3 regions of the Lysinibacillus sp. FSL K6-0057 genome follow, and region 1 is predicted to be linked to each of the others. Evidence: a T-box and tRNA genes for the amino acid it is inferred to sense, from the RefSeq annotation. Region 1 holds a T-box; the other regions hold tRNA genes.

Region 1 (6,843 bases):
CGCCAAGCTCTTGATCCAACTTCTCTTTAAAAGCTGTCATCCACTAACACCTCCCACTCACTATTCGCTAATCGTTCCTGTAACATTTTCCTCGCCCGATGCAATCTGGTTTTAACCGTATTTTCTGCACATGGAAGAATATCTGCAATTTCCTTAACCTTCAATTCCTGATAATAATAAAGAATGACGACTTCTCTATAAGTAATAGGTAGCTCAAATAACGCTTTCGTTATGGTTGCCCGCTCATCCTGGGCTAGTAACATCGTTTCTGGTGTTTGTTTACTTGCACCAATATGTAATTTTTCCAACAGTAGATGGCGTTTATTTTTCCAACTTCGCAGATAATCATGACTTTTATGTACCGTGATTTTAACTAAATAGGTCTTTAGGGATGCTCTTTGTTCAAAGCGATCCTGTTGCCGATAATAAGAAAAAAAGACATCCTGGACTATTTCTTCAGCTATTGCCCAGTCCTTTACATAAAGATAAGCTACTCGTAAGCAATATTCTCCGTGTTCTTCCATAATGGCCGCTAAATGCTCACTCACCCAAACACCTCCTATTCACATTCACTCTATAGTCGTAACCCAATCTTAGTTGGTTTCAAAAAAAACCAAAAAGTTTCATTAACACGATGGTCATAAAATGAAAAAATCTTCACACAATAAAAGGGTATTTTATCTTGAATTGTTCTGGCAACCATAAATATGGATAGCCACTACCAAAGATAGAACGAACATTTTTTACACTGAATTTATTCGTATGCCATGTCGCATACTTTTTTTCTATTATCTATTGAATAACTAGCGAAAAAACTGTTATAGTGAGATTGTTTGTCTGACGTCTGACTAATTAAGATCTTTAGCTGTTCTTCTGAAATTGGAACATCAGGACAAAATATCACAGATACTTATGGAGGAACTTATGAGATACTTAATATCCCTTTGTGGATTGTTACTTGTTTTTGCCTTAGCTTTATTAATGAGTAAAAACAAAAAAGAAATAAAATATAAATATATAGTGATTATGTTGATCATCCAATTTTTATTGGCAGCTTTACTACTCAATACAACAGTTGGTTATGTTCTAATCAAAGGAATCACCAAAGTATTTGATCACTTATTGTCTTATGCAAATGCGGGTATATCCTTTGTGTTTGGTGGCTTAGCAAATGAAGGAGAATCTCCCTTCTTTTTAGCTGTTTTATTACCAATCGTCTTTATATCCGTCCTGATTGGAATCTTGCAACATTTCAAAATTCTTCCTTTCCTAATGAAATGGGTAGGATTATTTTTAAGCAAGGTAAGTGGCATGGGGAAATTGGAATCCTATAATGCTGTTGCTTCTGCTATGGTTGGCCAATCTGAAGTGTTCATTACTGTAAAAAAACAATTAGATAAAATTGCACCACAACGTATGTATACACTATGTGCTTCAGCTATGTCGACTGTGTCGATGTCAGTTGTTGGAGCTTATATGACGATGATTGAGCCAAAGTATGTCGTAACAGCCATTGTGTTAAACCTGTTTGGTGGTTTTATCATTGTTTCCATCATTAATCCCTATACTGTTGATGAAAAAGAAGATATCTTAACAATTGAAGATGAGCATAAGCAAGCGTTCTTTCAAATGATTGGTGAATATATTATGGATGGCTTCAAAGTAGCCATCATTGTTGGTGCTATGCTGATTGGTTTCGTAGCATTAATGGATTTAATCAATTCACTATTCGATATGATAATTGGTATATCGTTCCAAGAAATATTAGGCTATATCTTTGCACCAGTCGCTTTCCTAATGGGTATCCCATGGGCAGATGCTGTTGCTGCTGGCGGTATTATGGCAACCAAATTGGTGACAAACGAATTTGTTGCTATGATCAACCTTGGTGACGTTGCTGAATCCATGAGTGAACGTACACTAGGCATTATTTCTGTATTCCTCGTATCCTTTGCCAACTTTTCATCAATTGGTATTATTTCAGGAGCTGTAAAAGGTTTGAATGAAAGGCAAGGAAATGTCGTTGCTCGGTTTGGTTTAAAATTATTGTACGGCGCTACACTTGTAAGTATCCTAACAGCTATTATTGTTGGATTGATTATTTAAATTGAATAAGGAACTATTATTTGAACTGCACTCAGATAGCTGGGTGTAGTTTTTTCCTCATTTATCGCTATAAGGTTACTCCAAATTAAAAAATGTACATCACTAAAATTGAATTTAGTAATGTACATTTTTAATTTATATTTCTTTATTTCACGACAATATTGACAAGTTTGCCTGGAATAACGATGATTTTCACTAAGTTCTTTCCTGCCATGTATTCTTGAACTTTTTCATCAGCAAGCGCTACTTTTTCGATATCCTCTTTTGACGCTTCTTTCGCTACAACAATTTTCGCACGTACTTTACCAGCCACTTGCACGGCAATTTCCACTTCATCATCTACAAGTTTCGTTTCATCATATGTTGGCCATTGCTCGTATGAAAGTGTTGATTTATGCCCTAATCGTTGCCATAGTTCTTCTGCAATATGCGGAGCGATTGGTGCTATCATTTTAACAAAGCCTTCAGCATAAGCCGTTGGAATCACATCTGCTTTATAGCAATCATTGATAAAGACCATCATTTGTGAAATAGCTGTGTTAAAGCGGATGCCTTCATAATCCTCTGTCACTTTTTTCACTGTTTGGTGGTATGCTTTTTCAAGTGATTGATCGTTAGACACTTGGATTTTTGCTGACATTGCGCCATCTTCTTCATTGACAAATAGACGCCAGATACGGTCTAAGAAGCGGCGTGCTCCATCTAAACCATTTGTAGACCATGCAACAGATGCCTCAAGTGGTCCCATGAACATTTCATATAAACGTAATGTATCAGCACCATGTGACGTAATGATTTCATCTGGGTTGACGACATTGCCTTTCGATTTAGACATTTTCTCGTTACCTTCACCTAGAATCATTCCTTGGTTAAATAATTTTTGGAATGGCTCTTTCGTATGAACAACGCCTAAATCATACAGAACTTTATGCCAGAAGCGAGCGTAAAGTAAATGCAATACGGCATGCTCCGCGCCACCAATATAAATATCAACTGGTAACCATCGTTTTAGTAACGCTGGATCTGCAATGGCTTCTGTATTTGTAGGATCGATATAGCGTAAGAAGTACCAGCTAGAACCTGCCCACTGTGGCATTGTATTTGTTTCACGACGTCCTTTTTTGCCTGTTTCTGGATCGACAACATTCACCCATTCAGCAATATTAGCTAGCGGTGATTCACCAGTACCCGATGGACGAATATTATCTGTTTTTGGCAGCATTAATGGTAATTCTGATTCTGGAACTGGCGTAATCGTGCCATCTTCCCAATGAATCATTGGAATTGGTTCACCCCAATAACGCTGACGAGAGAATAACCAGTCACGTAGACGATAAGAAGTTTTCTTCTCTCCTACACCTTTTTCCTCTAACCATTCAATGGCTTTTGCAATGCCATCTGTTTTATTTAAGCCATTAAGGAATTCAGAGTTAATATGTTGACCATCACCTGTAAACGCTTCTTTACTAATGTCTCCACCTTCAAGTACAGGAACGATGTCTAAGCCAAATTCAGTCGCAAATTCATAGTCACGCTCGTCATGTGCTGGCACCGCCATAATAGCACCTGTACCATAAGACACTAACACATAGTCAGCAATCCAAATCGGCACTTTTTTACCGTTAATCGGATTCACTGCATAAGCACCTGTAAATACGCCTGTTTTTTCTTTCGCTAAATCTGTACGCTCTAGGTCAGATTTCATTTTAACTTTCTCTAAATAAGTCTCAACAGTTTGGCGTTGGTCAGCTGTTGTAATTTGTTCCACTAATTTATGCTCTGGTGCAAGCACACAGTATGTAGCACCAAATAATGTATCAGGGCGTGTTGTGAAAACGGTGAAGTTTTGATCTGAACCGTCAATGGTAAATGTCACTTCTGCCCCTTCTGAACGGCCAATCCAATTGCGCTGCATATCTTTAATAGACTCAGGCCAATCAACTTCTTCTAAGTCATCGATTAAACGATCAGCATAGGCTGTAATTTTAAGCATCCATTGCTTCATTGGTCGGCGTTCTACTGGATGACCACCACGCTCTGATTTCCCATCAATCACTTCTTCGTTAGCTAAGACCGTGCCAAGTGCTGGACACCAGTTAACAGCCACTTCATCCACATAAGCTAAACCTTTCTTATAAAGCTGGATAAAAATCCATTGTGTCCATTTATAATACTCTGGATCAGTCGTGTTAATTTCACGATCCCAATCATAGCTGAAGCCTAGCTCTTGAATTTGACGTTTAAATGTCGCAATATTTTTAGCTGTAAATTCAGCTGGATCATTCCCTGTATCAAGCGCATATTGCTCAGCTGGTAAACCGAAAGCATCCCAGCCCATTGGATGTAGTACATTGTAGCCTTGCATACGTTTAAAGCGCGATAGAATATCAGTTGCCGTATACCCTTCTGGATGGCCTACATGGAGTCCTGCGCCAGACGGATATGGGAACATATCTAATGCGTAAAATTTAGGCTTCTCTATTTCATTTTCAGTTTTGAATGTTTTGTTATCAGCCCAATATTGCTGCCACTTTTTTTCAATTTGTTCATGATTAAAACTCATTCTTTTTCCTCCTTCGATTGATCATGCTGCTCTCCATCATAATTGACAAAATATTTAAAAAATAAAAAAACTCGCCCCATTCTTAAAGAAGGGACGAGAGAATTTGTACTCCCGCGGTACCACCCAGATTAGTGATTACACTCGGCTCAAGCTTCCTTAACGCGGAAGAAACGACACACGCTGTTTCACGCGGGCAGACTCAGAAGGCGAGTTCAACTTGCTTTCTTACTAGCTCCCACCAACCGCTAGCTCTCTAAAAAGAACCACAAATCTACTATTCCTCATCACAGTCTTTACATGATATTGCATTTATTCTAATGGAAAGTATTGAAAAGCACAAGCCTTTGTTTACAGCTTACCCATTACTGAACAATTAATTCCTTTTTTTCCTTAGGCTTTGATAAATCCTTGCATTCATGAAATGCAAAATGTTGACATCCGATACATTGATTTGCGTTTAAATAATTGAAAGCCTTTGTAATCGCTTCTCCAGTATGTTGATAAAAATGTTGCGCACCTATTTTATCGTAAAGACCATTGTGCTGAAGAGCATCCTTTAAATCACCTTGCACACCCGTTACCAAAATAGTACCGCCCTGTGCCTTATAGTTTTCAATGATATTGCTAAAATATGCCTCTCCAGTAGAATCCATAAAGGGCACTTTCCCCATTCGTAATATCAAAACTCTTGGTTGCTGATGCAAAGTACTTTCAATTGTTTGTTCAAACATTTGTGCAGCACCAAAGAACAACGGCCCTTCAATTGTGTACATACTAATTTGCGGGCAATCATGCTGCTGATGCACAACATGTGGCTGTACCTTCTCACTTTTATTCGAATGGTCTGGAAGTACCTTCGTGACAACAAGCTTTTCACTCATGCGTTTCGCAAATAATAGCACAGCCAGCACAAGCCCCACTTCAACTGCTAATGTGAGACTAGTGAATACCGTTAATAAAAAGGTAATCAATAACACCAGTGAATCGCCTGATTTTAATTTTACGATATGTGCAAAATGATGTCGTTCACTCATATTCCAAGCTACGACCATCAAAACCGGAGCCATACTTGCTAACGGAATATGAGATGCATATGGAGCTAATAACAATAATGTGACTAAAACAAACACACCATGTATGATACCCGACATAGGAGATACTGCCCCTGTTTTTATATTGGTTGCTGTGCGTGCGATGGCCCCTGTTGCTGGAATACCACCGAACAAGGGCGTCACAATATTAGCAATCCCTTGACCAATTAGCTCACGATTACTGTTATGCTTACTATTTGTCATCCCATCCGCAACAACTGCGGATAATAGAGACTCAATGCCACCTAGCATCGCAATGACAAACGCTGGACCAATAAGTTGTTGTAATCGTTCAAGCGTGATGTTCGGTAAGGCAAAATGAGGTAATGTATTAGGAATTTGACCATAAGCTGTTGCAATGGTAGCAACTTGTCCTGAAAAGAAGAAAGTTGCCACAAGTGTAGAGACAACGATACCCGCTAATGCACCAGGAACCTTTGGAAAAAATTTTGGTGTGATCAATATTGTCACCAAGCATAGGACGGCAGTAAGAATACTATACATATTTGTCGTACCAAGCTGCTTCATGATTTCCTGAATATTGGCGATAAAATACTCGTGCCTTTTAACATTTGATAGTCCTAAAAAGTTGGCAATTTGACCTGTAAAAATAATCACAGCTATACCTGCTGTAAAGCCAACTGTTACAGGACGTGGAATAAACTTAATTAAAGTCCCTAGCTTAAAAAAGCCCATGACACAAAGCATAATCCCTGCCATTAAACCCGCAAGCAATAAATCTTCATAGCCATAAGTAAGAACAATGCCCAATAGAATTGGCACAAACGCCCCAGTTGGCCCTCCTATTTGATATTTGGATCCACCAAAAAGAGAAATAATAATACCTGCAATACATGCCGTATAGATCCCATATTCAGGTTTCACACCCGATGCGATGGCAAAGGACATGGCAAGTGGAATAGCAACGATTCCGACAATAATTCCTGACAATAAATCCTTCTTTACATGATGAACTGAATACCCTTCAAAGCGTCCTGTAAACAGTGACTTCATAGATAAATCTTCCCTTCGAAATAATAAGCAAAGCCCAATTTTTCATCATCATTGATTTACTTATTCTCT
Region 2 (6,843 bases), 710 kb from region 1:
GATTCATTATCGATATCTAGTTGAATCTATAGCTCGTAAATATTCGAATGGTAAATCTTATTATGATGATATTGTTCAAGTAGGGATGCTGGGATTGTTAGGTGCAATAAGACGTTTTGATCCGAATGTTGGTCGTAGTTTTGAAGCATTTGCCGTGCCAACAATTGTTGGGGAAATCAAACGTTTTTTACGTGATAAAACATGGGATGTTCATGTGCCTAGACGAATAAAGGAACTTGGGCCGAGAATTAAATCAACGGTGGAGGCGCTGACAATTGAATTGCAGCGTTCTCCATCCATTAAAGATATTGCTGAACGATTAGAAGTAGCAGAGGAAGAGGTACTAGAAGCTATGGAAATGAGCCGTAGTTATCAAGCGCTTTCTATGGACCATTCGATAGAGTCAGACTCAGATGGTAGTACAGTCACGTTATTCGATATTTTGGGCAGAGAAGACGATGGCTATGAAATAACCAATAAACGAATGATTGTTTCAGATGCGTTGGTCGTGTTGAATGAGAGGGAAAAACAAATTATTCAGCTTACATATCTAGAGCAACTTAGTCAAAAAGAAGCTGGAGAACGATTAGGGATTTCTCAAATGCATGTATCTAGGATACAAAGGAAAGCAATAAAGAAATTACAAGAGGCTATTCTAGCAAGTGGCAGTGTTTCGCTCTAAACTTTCGTGGGTGTTTACCTTTAAAATGAATGAACATAGTCTACTCATATTCGTCTGAGTAGACTATTTTTTTGCATTTTTAGTAAAGTGTAATGGTAAAATGAAAAGAAAAAGGTAGTGATGATGTGGAGCAAAAGCAAATGTTACAGCTCATTGCAAAAGACGTAGCAGTCAAACCAGGGCAAGTAGATGCTGTTATCAAATTATTAGAAGAGGGAAATACGGTACCATTTATTGCGCGCTATCGAAAAGAGGTTACAGGATCACTCGATGAGGTGCAAATTAAAGCTGTAGAAGATCGTTATCACTACATCCAGCAACTTGAACAACGAAAAGAAGAAGTTATACGGTTAATCCAAGAGCAAGAAAAGCTTACACCAGAATTAGAGCAGGCTATTCTTTCTGCAACAATCTTGCAACGTGTTGAGGATTTATATAGACCTTATAAGCAAAAACGACGTACAAAGGCGACGATTGCAAAAGAGAAAGGATTAGAACCTCTTGCAGATCTTCTATTAGCATTTAGTAAAGATTCATTAGAGCAATTAGCAATTGGTTTTGTGGACAATGAACAAGTTGCTAATACGGAAGAAGCGCTAATGGGAGCTCGAGATATTTTAGCAGAACGTTTTGCTGACGATGCCTCTATCCGTGAAAAAATTCGTGCTTATTCATGGAAGGATGGCATCCTTGTAACGTCTGTGAAAAATACAGAAATCGATGAAAAAAATGTTTTTGAAATGTATTACGAATATGAAGAACCTGTTAGTCGCATTGTGCCGCATCGTATTTTAGCGATAAATCGAGGGGAAAAAGAAGAGATTTTAAAGGTGTCGATTCATGTTTCAGTGGACCGAGTATTAATGATTATGTGGAAAGAATGGATACCTGCAACTGGTTCGTCCCCTGCTATTGCAGAAGTTAAACTAGCAATCGAGGATTCATACAAGCGTTTAATTCAGCCTTCAATTGAAAGGGAATTACGAAACGAGCTTACAGAAAAAGCGGAGACACAGGCTATTCATATTTTCTCTGAAAATTTACGTAACCTATTACTACAGCCACCTATGAAAGGTAAATATGTATTGGGGGTTGACCCAGCTTACCGTACAGGTTGTAAGCTAGCGGTTGTAGATGAAACGGGAAAAATGCTTGAGGTTACAGCTATTTACCCACATCCACCTAAACCAGATGTGGCAAAATCGAAAGCTACTGTGAAAGGAATTTTGGCAAAGTATCCAATAAGTATAATTGCTATTGGGAATGGTACAGCATCCCGTGAAACAGAACAATTTATCGCGGATGTATTAAACGAGCTTACTACTGACACAGCTTACGTGATTGTCAACGAAGCGGGGGCGTCTGTTTATTCAGCGTCTGATATTGCACGTGCAGAATTTCCTGATTTACAGGTTGAGCAACGTAGTGCTATCTCCATTGCACGTCGCTTACAGGATCCTTTATCAGAGTTAGTGAAAATTGAACCAAAAGCGGTGGGAGTAGGTCAATATCAGCATGATGTTTCTCAAAAAAAGTTAAATGAATCACTAACTTTTATAGTAGAAACGGCTGTTAACCAAGTTGGTGTTGACGTAAACACTGCTTCTTCATCACTCTTACAATACGTTTCTGGTTTATCAAAAACTGTTGCAGAGAATATCGTGAAGATGCGAGAGGAAAATGGTCAATTTACTACGCGTGCGCAATTAAAGAAGATTCCAAGGTTAGGTGCTAAAACGTATGAACAAGCTATTGGTTTCTTGCGTGTCCCTGAAGCAAAAAATCCGTTTGATGCTACAGGTATTCATCCTGAGAGCTATAACCTTGCTGAGCAAATATTAGCAGAGGCACAGATAGATAAAAAAGAGTTAGGGACTCAGAATGCAGAGGAAGCTATTGCAGCCCTAAATATCCAAAAGTTAAGTGATGTGCTTGGGGTAGGAGTTGTGACAATTCAAGATATCGTGGATACTTTAATGAAACCAAGTCGTGACCCACGTGATGCTTTCCCACAACCATTGCTTAAAACGGATGTATTAAAAATGGAAGATTTAAAAGTAGGCATGGAATTGCAGGGCACAGTAAGAAATGTAGTCGATTTCGGTGCATTTGTTGATATTGGCGTGAAGCAAGATGGACTTGTGCATATTTCTAAACTACAAAATAAACGTATTAAACATCCATTAGAAGTTGTGGCGCTTGGGGATATTGTAACCGTCTGGGTAGAACAAATAGATGTAACGAAAGGACGTATCTCTTTAACGATGCTTCCACCTAAAAATCAAACATTAGATTGAGTAATAAATTTTTACCACACTGTCTATACTACGCAGTGTGGTATTCTTGTTGTTAGAGGTGATTACTTTGGACAATCTAGAATTACAAGAGCTTGTTCGTCGCTTATCTTTGGAAAGCTTTCAGAAACCTTTTCTGCATCAAGCCTACTTTAATGCAAGATTACGCTCAACAGGAGGACGATATCTTTTACAATCTCATAATATTGAGGTTAATCCTAAAGCCTATGAATTATACGGTTTGGAAGAGATTCATGGTATTGTTCTCCACGAATTATGCCATTATCATCTACATATTGAAGGTAAAGGGTATCAGCATCGAGATAAAGATTTTCGAGAATTGTTAAGGAAAGTAGATGCCCCCCGATTTTGCTCAGTTTTACAATCCCCTAAAACTACAGTTGAAAAACACCGACGACGCTATACATATACTTGTGTCAATTGCCACCAATTATATGTACGGAAAATTAAAATGAATGTTGAAAAGTATTGCTGTAGTAAGTGTTTGGGAAAATTAAAATTAGTGGAATAAAAAAACTTTAAAAAATAGTTGACGTTTTATTGAGTTGTCCCTATAATAGTAAAAGTCGACAAGATAACGGCGACAACATAACATAAATTATTCCGAAGTAGCTCAGTTGGTAGTAGCACCTGACTGTTAATCAGGTTGTCGCAGGTTCGAGTCCTGCCTTCGGAGCCATGGCCCCTTGGTCAAGTGGTTAAGACACCGCCCTTTCACGGCGGTAACACGGGTTCGAATCCCGTAGGGGTCATTTTTTCATAATTTAATGTAAATAACATTTTGGTCCCGTGGTGTAGCGGTTAACATGCCTGCCTGTCACGCAGGAGATCGCCGGTTCGATCCCGGTCGGGACCGCCACTTATTGGGGTATAGCCAAGCGGTAAGGCAACGGATTTTGATTCCGTCATGCCTAGGTTCGAATCCTAGTACCCCAGCCATTCATTTCTTAATCCGAGCCATTAGCTCAGTTGGTAGAGCATCTGACTTTTAATCAGAGGGTCGAAGGTTCGAGTCCTTCATGGCTCATCTCTTTAAGAAAAAGAGTTGACTTTTCGAATTATCATAGTATAATGAGAAAGTTACTAATCGAATGCGGTCGTGGCGGAACGGCAGACGCGCTAGGTTGAGGGCCTAGTGGGGGCAACCCCGTGGAGGTTCAAGTCCTCTCGGCCGCACCAAGTCAATTAATTTCATAAGCGCCCGTAGCTCAATTGGATAGAGCGTCTGACTACGGATCAGAAGGTTGTGGGTTCGACTCCTGCCGGGCGCGCCATTTTTAAAAAAATATATGCGGGTGTAGTTTAATGGTAAAACCTCAGCCTTCCAAGCTGATGTCGTGAGTTCGATTCTCATCACCCGCTCCAAAAAAAAGTGTTGACAACCGATTGGTTGTATGATAGACTAAAGTAGTTGTCTAAACGGACAACGTCATGAACCTTGAAAACTGAACAAGCAAAACGTAATCAATAAAGTTTTAAGTAGCTGGCTTCGGCGAGTGAACGAAACAAAAATTTTGGACATCAAAATTGATGCCAGCAAAACAATTTGAGCTAATCAAATTTCTTTTATGGAGAGTTTGATCCTGGCTCAGGACGAACGCTGGCGGCGTGCCTAATACATGCAAGTCGAGCGAACAGAGAAGGAGCTTGCTCCTTCGACGTTAGCGGCGGACGGGTGAGTAACACGTGGGCAACCTACCCTATAGTTTGGGATAACTCCGGGAAACCGGGGCTAATACCGAATAATTTGTTTCACCTCATGGTGAAACACTGAAAGACGGTTTCGGCTGTCGCTATAGGATGGGCCCGCGGCGCATTAGCTAGTTGGTGAGGTAACGGCTCACCAAGGCGACGATGCGTAGCCGACCTGAGAGGGTGATCGGCCACACTGGGACTGAGACACGGCCCAGACTCCTACGGGAGGCAGCAGTAGGGAATCTTCCACAATGGGCGAAAGCCTGATGGAGCAACGCCGCGTGAGTGAAGAAGGATTTCGGTTCGTAAAACTCTGTTGTAAGGGAAGAACAAGTACAGTAGTAACTGGCTGTACCTTGACGGTACCTTATTAGAAAGCCACGGCTAACTACGTGCCAGCAGCCGCGGTAATACGTAGGTGGCAAGCGTTGTCCGGAATTATTGGGCGTAAAGCGCGCGCAGGTGGTTTCTTAAGTCTGATGTGAAAGCCCACGGCTCAACCGTGGAGGGTCATTGGAAACTGGGAGACTTGAGTGCAGAAGAGGATAGTGGAATTCCAAGTGTAGCGGTGAAATGCGTAGAGATTTGGAGGAACACCAGTGGCGAAGGCGACTATCTGGTCTGTAACTGACACTGAGGCGCGAAAGCGTGGGGAGCAAACAGGATTAGATACCCTGGTAGTCCACGCCGTAAACGATGAGTGCTAAGTGTTAGGGGGTTTCCGCCCCTTAGTGCTGCAGCTAACGCATTAAGCACTCCGCCTGGGGAGTACGGTCGCAAGACTGAAACTCAAAGGAATTGACGGGGGCCCGCACAAGCGGTGGAGCATGTGGTTTAATTCGAAGCAACGCGAAGAACCTTACCAGGTCTTGACATCCCGTTGACCACTGTAGAGATATAGTTTCCCCTTCGGGGGCAACGGTGACAGGTGGTGCATGGTTGTCGTCAGCTCGTGTCGTGAGATGTTGGGTTAAGTCCCGCAACGAGCGCAACCCTTGATCTTAGTTGCCATCATTTAGTTGGGCACTCTAAGGTGACTGCCGGTGACAAACCGGAGGAAGGTGGGGATGACGTCAAATCATCATGCCCCTTATGACCTGGGCTACACACGTGCTACAATGGACGATACAAACGGTTGCCAACTCGCGAGAGGGAGCTAATCCGATAAAGTCGTTCTCAGTTCGGATTGTAGGCTGCAACTCGCCTACATGAAGCCGGAATCGCTAGTAATCGCGGATCAGCATGCCGCGGTGAATACGTTCCCGGGCCTTGTACACACCGCCCGTCACACCACGAGAGTTTGTAACACCCGAAGTCGGTGAGGTAACCTTTTGGAGCCAGCCGCCGAAGGTGGGATAGATGATTGGGGTGAAGTCGTAACAAGGTAGCCGTATCGGAAGGTGCGGCTGGATCACCTCCTTTCTAAGGATTATTTCGGAATACAAACCTTGGGTTTGTAAGATTACGTTTTGCGTTCAGTTTTGAAGGTTCATTCTTCTGAATGAAATGCTTCAAAACTTGTTCTTTGAAAACTGGATAAAACGACATTGAAATTGTAACAAACACATTTATTTTTTAAGTTTTTTATAGGCTTAATAACTTGGTTAAGTTATTAAGGGCGCACGGCGAATGCCTTGGCACTAGGAGCCGAAGAAGGACGGCACTAACACCGATATGCTTCGGGGAGCTGTAAGTGAGCTTTGATCCGGAGATTTCCGAATGGGGGAACCCACTACGTTTAATCGCGTAGTATCTTGACGTGAATACATAGCGTCTTGAAGGCAGACCCAGGGAACTGAAACATCTAAGTACCTGGAGGAAGAGAAAGAAAAATCGATTCCCTGAGTAGCGGCGAGCGAAACGGGAAGAGCCCAAACCAAGAGGCTTGCCTCTTGGGGTTGTAGGACACTCAATACGGAGTTACAAAAGAGCGAGTTAGATGAAGCGACTTGGAAAGGTCCGCCAGAGCAGGTAAAAGCCCTGTAGTCGAAAGTTCGTTCTCTCCTGAGTGGATCCTGAGTACGGCGGAACACGTGAAATTCCGTCGGAATCCGGGAGGACCATCTCCCAAGGCTAAATACTACCTAGTGACCGATAGTGAACCAGTACCGTGAGGGAAAGGTGAAAAGCACCCCGGAAGGGGAGTGAAAG
Region 3 (6,843 bases), 1.3 Mb from region 1:
GCTACTCAGGGAATCGATTTTTCTTTCTCTTCCTCCAGGTACTTAGATGTTTCAGTTCCCTGGGTCTGCCTTCAAGACGCTATGTATTCACGTCAAGATACTACGCGATTAAACGTAGTGGGTTCCCCCATTCGGAAATCTCCGGATCAAAGCTCACTTACAGCTCCCCGAAGCATATCGGTGTTAGTGCCGTCCTTCTTCGGCTCCTAGTGCCAAGGCATTCGCCGTGCGCCCTTAATAACTTAACCAAGTTATTAAGCCTATAAAAAAACTTAAAAAATAAATGTGTTTGTTACAATTTCAATGTCGTTTTATCCAGTTTTCAAAGAACAAAAAAATGGTGGAGCCTAGCGGGATCGAACCGCTGACCTCCTGCGTGCAAGGCAGGCGCTCTCCCAGCTGAGCTAAGGCCCCAAGAGGTATATATGGTGGGCCTAAATGGACTCGAACCATCGACCTCACGCTTATCAGGCGTGCGCTCTAACCAGCTGAGCTATAGGCCCTCTTAGAAGTTTTATTATATTTCATAAACCTTCAAAACTGAACGCAAAACGTAATCTTACAAACCCAAGGTTTGTATTCCGAAATAATCCTTAGAAAGGAGGTGATCCAGCCGCACCTTCCGATACGGCTACCTTGTTACGACTTCACCCCAATCATCTATCCCACCTTCGGCGGCTGGCTCCAAAAGGTTACCTCACCGACTTCGGGTGTTACAAACTCTCGTGGTGTGACGGGCGGTGTGTACAAGGCCCGGGAACGTATTCACCGCGGCATGCTGATCCGCGATTACTAGCGATTCCGGCTTCATGTAGGCGAGTTGCAGCCTACAATCCGAACTGAGAACGACTTTATCGGATTAGCTCCCTCTCGCGAGTTGGCAACCGTTTGTATCGTCCATTGTAGCACGTGTGTAGCCCAGGTCATAAGGGGCATGATGATTTGACGTCATCCCCACCTTCCTCCGGTTTGTCACCGGCAGTCACCTTAGAGTGCCCAACTAAATGATGGCAACTAAGATCAAGGGTTGCGCTCGTTGCGGGACTTAACCCAACATCTCACGACACGAGCTGACGACAACCATGCACCACCTGTCACCGTTGCCCCCGAAGGGGAAACTATATCTCTACAGTGGTCAACGGGATGTCAAGACCTGGTAAGGTTCTTCGCGTTGCTTCGAATTAAACCACATGCTCCACCGCTTGTGCGGGCCCCCGTCAATTCCTTTGAGTTTCAGTCTTGCGACCGTACTCCCCAGGCGGAGTGCTTAATGCGTTAGCTGCAGCACTAAGGGGCGGAAACCCCCTAACACTTAGCACTCATCGTTTACGGCGTGGACTACCAGGGTATCTAATCCTGTTTGCTCCCCACGCTTTCGCGCCTCAGTGTCAGTTACAGACCAGATAGTCGCCTTCGCCACTGGTGTTCCTCCAAATCTCTACGCATTTCACCGCTACACTTGGAATTCCACTATCCTCTTCTGCACTCAAGTCTCCCAGTTTCCAATGACCCTCCACGGTTGAGCCGTGGGCTTTCACATCAGACTTAAGAAACCACCTGCGCGCGCTTTACGCCCAATAATTCCGGACAACGCTTGCCACCTACGTATTACCGCGGCTGCTGGCACGTAGTTAGCCGTGGCTTTCTAATAAGGTACCGTCAAGGTACAGCCAGTTACTACTGTACTTGTTCTTCCCTTACAACAGAGTTTTACGAACCGAAATCCTTCTTCACTCACGCGGCGTTGCTCCATCAGGCTTTCGCCCATTGTGGAAGATTCCCTACTGCTGCCTCCCGTAGGAGTCTGGGCCGTGTCTCAGTCCCAGTGTGGCCGATCACCCTCTCAGGTCGGCTACGCATCGTCGCCTTGGTGAGCCGTTACCTCACCAACTAGCTAATGCGCCGCGGGCCCATCCTATAGCGACAGCCGAAACCGTCTTTCAGTGTTTCACCATGAGGTGAAACAAATTATTCGGTATTAGCCCCGGTTTCCCGGAGTTATCCCAAACTATAGGGTAGGTTGCCCACGTGTTACTCACCCGTCCGCCGCTAACGTTCGTCCTGAGCCAGGATCAAACTCTCCATAAAAGAAATTTGATTAGCTCAAATTGTTTTGCTGGCATCAATTTTGATGTCCAAAATTTTTGTTTCGTTCACTCGCCGAAGCTAGCTACTTAAAACTTTATTGATTACGTTTTGCTTGTTCAGTTTTCAAGGTTCATAAATTGACTTGGTGGAGCCTAGCGGGATCGAACCGCTGACCTCCTGCGTGCAAGGCAGGCGCTCTCCCAGCTGAGCTAAGGCCCCATAATTTATAGGAAATGGTCGGGAAGACAGGATTCGAACCTGCGACCCCTTGGTCCCAAACCAAGTGCTCTACCAAGCTGAGCTACTTCCCGTTGTTCTTTTGGCGCGCCCGACAGGAGTCGAACCCATAACCTTCTGATCCGTAGTCAGACGCTCTATCCAATTGAGCTACGGGCGCATTAAAATGGTGCCGAGGACCGGAATCGAACCGGTACGGTAGTCACCTACCGCAGGATTTTAAGTCCTGTGCGTCTGCCAGTTCCGCCACCCCGGCACATTTGGAGCGGAAGACGAGGTTCGAACTCGCGACCCCCACCTTGGCAAGGTGGTGTTCTACCACTGAACTACTTCCGCATGTGCATAAGTTTTTTATCTGGCAATGAAAATAATGGTGCGGGTGAAGGGAGTCGAACCCCCACGCCTTGCGGCGCTAGATCCTAAGTCTAGTGCGTCTGCCAATTCCGCCACACCCGCTTATTATTATTTCAAAAATGGTGAGCCATGAAGGACTCGAACCTTCGACCCTCTGATTAAAAGTCAGATGCTCTACCAACTGAGCTAATGGCTCGAAAAAATGGTGCCGGCTATAGGAATCGAACCCACGACCTACTGATTACAAGTCAGTTGCTCTACCTGCTGAGCTAAACCGGCATATGGTGGAGGATGACGGGCTCGAACCGCCGACCCTCTGCTTGTAAGGCAGATGCTCTCCCAGCTGAGCTAATCCTCCTGGGTACTATGCCTAGCGACGTCCTACTCTCACAGGGGGAAGCCCCCAACTACCATCGGCGCTAAAGAGCTTAACTTCCGTGTTCGGTATGGGAACGGGTGTGACCTCTTTGCCATCATCACTAGACTTTTTAAAAGACAAGATTTATTATAACATATTTCATTATAAATGCAAGCTTTTTTCAAAACTTTCTTGTTCTTTCAAAACTGGATAAACGATGCATTGAATGTTTCAAACTTTTTTGGTTAAGTCCTCGATCGATTAGTATTCGTCAGCTCCATGTGTCACCACACTTCCACCTCGAACCTATCTACCTCATCGTCTTTGAGGGATCTTACTTACTTGCGTAATGGGAAATCTCATCTTGAGGGGGGCTTCATGCTTAGATGCTTTCAGCACTTATCCCGTCCACACATAGCTACCCAGCGATGCCTTTGGCAAGACAACTGGTACACCAGCGGTGTGTCCATCCCGGTCCTCTCGTACTAAGGACAGCTCCTCTCAAATTTCCTACGCCCACGACGGATAGGGACCGAACTGTCTCACGACGTTCTGAACCCAGCTCGCGTACCGCTTTAATGGGCGAACAGCCCAACCCTTGGGACCGACTACAGCCCCAGGATGCGATGAGCCGACATCGAGGTGCCAAACCTCCCCGTCGATGTGGACTCTTGGGGGAGATAAGCCTGTTATCCCCGGGGTAGCTTTTATCCGTTGAGCGATGGCCCTTCCATGCGGAACCACCGGATCACTAAGCCCGTCTTTCGACCCTGCTCGACTTGTAGGTCTCGCAGTCAAGCTCCCTTGTGCCTTTACACTCTACGAATGATTTCCAACCATTCTGAGGGAACCTTTGGGCGCCTCCGTTACCTTTTAGGAGGCGACCGCCCCAGTCAAACTGTCCGCCTGACACTGTCTCCTGCCCCGCTAAGGGGCATGGGTTAGAATTTCAATACAACCAGGGTAGTATCCCACCGACGCCTCCTTCGAAGCTGGCGCTCCGAGATCTCTGGCTCCTACCTATCCTGTACAAGTTGTACCAAAATTCAATATCAGGCTACAGTAAAGCTCCACGGGGTCTTTCCGTCCTGTCGCGGGTAACCTGCATCTTCACAGGTACTATAATTTCACCGAGTCTCTCGTTGAGACAGTGCCCAGATCGTTACGCCTTTCGTGCGGGTCGGAACTTACCCGACAAGGAATTTCGCTACCTTAGGACCGTTATAGTTACGGCCGCCGTTTACTGGGGCTTCAATTCGCAGCTTCGCTTGCGCTAACCACTCCTCTTAACCTTCCAGCACCGGGCAGGCGTCAGCCCCTATACGTCACCTTACGGTTTTGCAGAGACCTGTGTTTTTGCTAAACAGTCGCCTGGGCCTATTCACTGCGGCTCTCATGCGCTTGCACGCTCAAGAGCACCCCTTCTCCCGAAGTTACGGGGTCATTTTGCCGAGTTCCTTAACGAGAGTTCTCTCGCACACCTTAGGATTCTCTCCTCGACTACCTGTGTCGGTTTGCGGTACGGGCACCTCTCACCTCGATAGAGGCTTTTCTTGGCAGTGTGAAATCAGGAACTTCGTCCATACGGACTCGCCATCACAGCTCAACGTTACAGTGTGCGGATTTGCCTACACACACGCCTTACTGCTTGGACGCGCATATCCAACAGCGCGCTTACCCTATCCTACTGCGTCCCCCCATTTCTCAAACGGTGAGGAGGTGGTACAGGAATATCAACCTGTTGTCCATCGCCTACGCCTATCGGCCTCGGCTTAGGTCCCGACTAACCCTGAGCGGACGAGCCTTCCTCAGGAAACCTTAGTCATACGGTGGACGGGATTCTCACCCGTCTTTCGCTACTCATACCGGCATTCTCACTTCTAAGCGCTCCACCAGTCCTTCCGGTCTGACTTCAACGCACTTAGAACGCTCTCCTACCACTGACATCGTAGATGTCAATCCACAGCTTCGGTGAATCGTTTAGCCCCGATACATTTTCGGCGCAGCGTCACTCGACCAGTGAGCTATTACGCACTCTTTAAATGATGGCTGCTTCTAAGCCAACATCCTGGTTGTCTGTGCAACGCCACATCCTTTTCCACTTAACGATTACTTTGGGACCTTAGCTGGTGGTCTGGGCTGTTTCCCTTTTGACTACGGATCTTATCACTCGCAGTCTGACTCCCGTGTATAAATATCTGGCATTCGGAGTTTGTCTGAATTCGGTAAACCGGGATGGCCCCCTAGTCCAAACAGTGCTCTACCTCCAGTATTCTCATCACGAGGCTAGCCCTAAAGCTATTTCGGAGAGAACCAGCTATCTCCAAGTTCGATTGGAATTTCTCCGCTACCCACACCTCATCCCCGCACTTTTCAACGTGCGTGGGTTCGGGCCTCCAGTAAGTGTTACCTCACCTTCACCCTGGACATGGGTAGATCACCTGGTTTCGGGTCTACGACCACGTACTATTTCGCCCTATTCAGACTCGCTTTCGCTGCGGCTCCGCCTTCTAAAGCTTAACCTCGCACGTAATCGTAACTCGCCGGTTCATTCTACAAAAGGCACGCTATCACCCATTAACGGGCTCTAACTACTTGTAGGCACACGGTTTCAGGATCTCTTTCACTCCCCTTCCGGGGTGCTTTTCACCTTTCCCTCACGGTACTGGTTCACTATCGGTCACTAGGTAGTATTTAGCCTTGGGAGATGGTCCTCCCGGATTCCGACGGAATTTCACGTGTTCCGCCGTACTCAGGATCCACTCAGGAGGGAACGAACTTTCGACTACAGGGCTTTTACCTGCTCTGGCGGACCTTTCCAAGTCGCTTCATCTAACTCGCTCTTTTGTAACTCCGTATTGAGTGTCCTACAACCCCAAGAGGCAAGCCTCTTGGTTTGGGCTCTTCCCGTTTCGCTCGCCGCTACTCAGGGAATCGATTTTTCTTTCTCTTCCTCCAGGTACTTAGATGTTTCAGTTCCCTGGGTCTGCCTTCAAGACGCTATGTATTCACGTCAAGATACTACGCGATTAAACGTAGTGGGTTCCCCCATTCGGAAATCTCCGGATCAAAGCTCACTTACAGCTCCCCGAAGCATATCGGTGTTAGTGCCGTCCTTCTTCGGCTCCTAGTGCCAAGGCATTCGCCGTGCGCCCTTAATAACTTAACCAAGTTATTAAGCCTATAAAAAACTTAAAAAATAAATGTGTTTGTTACAATTTCAATGTCGTTTTATCCAGTTTTCAAAGAACAAGTTTTGAAGCATTTCATTCAGAAGAATGAACCTTCAAAACTGAACGCAAAACGTAATCTTACAAACCCAAGGTTTGTATTCCGAAATAATCCTTAGAAAGGAGGTGATCCAGCCGCACCTTCCGATACGGCTACCTTGTTACGACTTCACCCCAATCATCTATCCCACCTTCGGCGGCTGGCTCCAAAAGGTTACCTCACCGACTTCGGGTGTTACAAACTCTCGTGGTGTGACGGGCGGTGTGTACAAGGCCCGGGAACGTATTCACCGCGGCATGCTGATCCGCGATTACTAGCGATTCCGGCTTCATGTAGGCGAGTTGCAGCCTACAATCCGAACTGAGAACGACTTTATCGGATTAGCTCCCTCTCGCGAGTTGGCAACCGTTTGTATCGTCCATTGTAGCACGTGTGTAGCCCAGGTCATAAGGGGCATGATGATTTGACGTCATCCCCACCTTCCTCCGGTTTGTCACCGGCAGTCACCTTAGAGTGCCCAACTAAATGATGGCAACTAAGATCAAGGGTTGCGCTCGTTGCGGGACTTAACCCAA

The links. A T-box is a leader RNA that pairs with one kind of tRNA and senses whether it is charged. The one in region 1 lies ahead of leuS (leucine--tRNA ligase), so its partner is inferred to be a tRNA-Leu.
Region 2: it has a tRNA-Leu gene. The T-box ahead of leuS (leucine--tRNA ligase) is inferred to sense a tRNA for this amino acid. The anticodon was not compared.
Region 3: it has a tRNA-Leu gene. The T-box ahead of leuS (leucine--tRNA ligase) is inferred to sense a tRNA for this amino acid. The anticodon was not compared.

What each region holds. Positions count from the first base shown of each region.
Region 1 is NZ_CP152047.1:3,827,692-3,834,534, forward strand. It holds gene MHB40_RS18910 (hypothetical protein) at 1-40, opposite strand, end outside; gene MHB40_RS18915 (sigma-70 family RNA polymerase sigma factor) at 27-548, opposite strand; gene MHB40_RS18920 (nucleoside transporter C-terminal domain-containing protein) at 925-2,106, shown strand; gene leuS (leucine--tRNA ligase) at 2,252-4,669, opposite strand; T-box leader at 4,756-4,966, opposite strand; gene sulP (sulfate permease) at 5,032-6,774, opposite strand; gene MHB40_RS18935 (metalloregulator ArsR/SmtB family transcription factor) at 6,831-6,843, opposite strand, start outside.
Region 2 is NZ_CP152047.1:4,534,080-4,540,922, reverse strand. It holds gene sigB (RNA polymerase sigma factor SigB) at 1-682, shown strand, start outside; gene MHB40_RS22680 (Tex family protein) at 808-2,979, shown strand; gene MHB40_RS22675 (SprT family protein) at 3,047-3,508, shown strand; tRNA gene MHB40_RS22670 (tRNA-Asn) at 3,600-3,676, shown strand; tRNA gene MHB40_RS22665 (tRNA-Glu) at 3,678-3,749, shown strand; tRNA gene MHB40_RS22660 (tRNA-Asp) at 3,781-3,856, shown strand; tRNA gene MHB40_RS22655 (tRNA-Gln) at 3,862-3,936, shown strand; tRNA gene MHB40_RS22650 (tRNA-Lys) at 3,952-4,024, shown strand; tRNA gene MHB40_RS22645 (tRNA-Leu) at 4,091-4,176, shown strand; tRNA gene MHB40_RS22640 (tRNA-Arg) at 4,195-4,271, shown strand; tRNA gene MHB40_RS22635 (tRNA-Gly) at 4,289-4,362, shown strand; rRNA gene MHB40_RS22630 (16S ribosomal RNA) at 4,563-6,114, shown strand; rRNA gene MHB40_RS22625 (23S ribosomal RNA) at 6,295-6,843, shown strand, end outside.
Region 3 is NZ_CP152047.1:114,825-121,667, reverse strand. It holds rRNA gene MHB40_RS00625 (23S ribosomal RNA) at 1-248, opposite strand, end outside; tRNA gene MHB40_RS00620 (tRNA-Ala) at 339-414, opposite strand; tRNA gene MHB40_RS00615 (tRNA-Ile) at 427-503, opposite strand; rRNA gene MHB40_RS00610 (16S ribosomal RNA) at 598-2,088, opposite strand; tRNA gene MHB40_RS00605 (tRNA-Ala) at 2,232-2,307, opposite strand; tRNA gene MHB40_RS00600 (tRNA-Pro) at 2,323-2,399, opposite strand; tRNA gene MHB40_RS00595 (tRNA-Arg) at 2,409-2,485, opposite strand; tRNA gene MHB40_RS00590 (tRNA-Leu) at 2,493-2,581, opposite strand; tRNA gene MHB40_RS00585 (tRNA-Gly) at 2,587-2,661, opposite strand; tRNA gene MHB40_RS00580 (tRNA-Leu) at 2,697-2,781, opposite strand; tRNA gene MHB40_RS00575 (tRNA-Lys) at 2,800-2,875, opposite strand; tRNA gene MHB40_RS00570 (tRNA-Thr) at 2,883-2,958, opposite strand; tRNA gene MHB40_RS00565 (tRNA-Val) at 2,962-3,037, opposite strand; rRNA gene rrf (5S ribosomal RNA) at 3,048-3,163, opposite strand; rRNA gene MHB40_RS00555 (23S ribosomal RNA) at 3,279-6,206, opposite strand; rRNA gene MHB40_RS00550 (16S ribosomal RNA) at 6,387-6,843, opposite strand, start outside.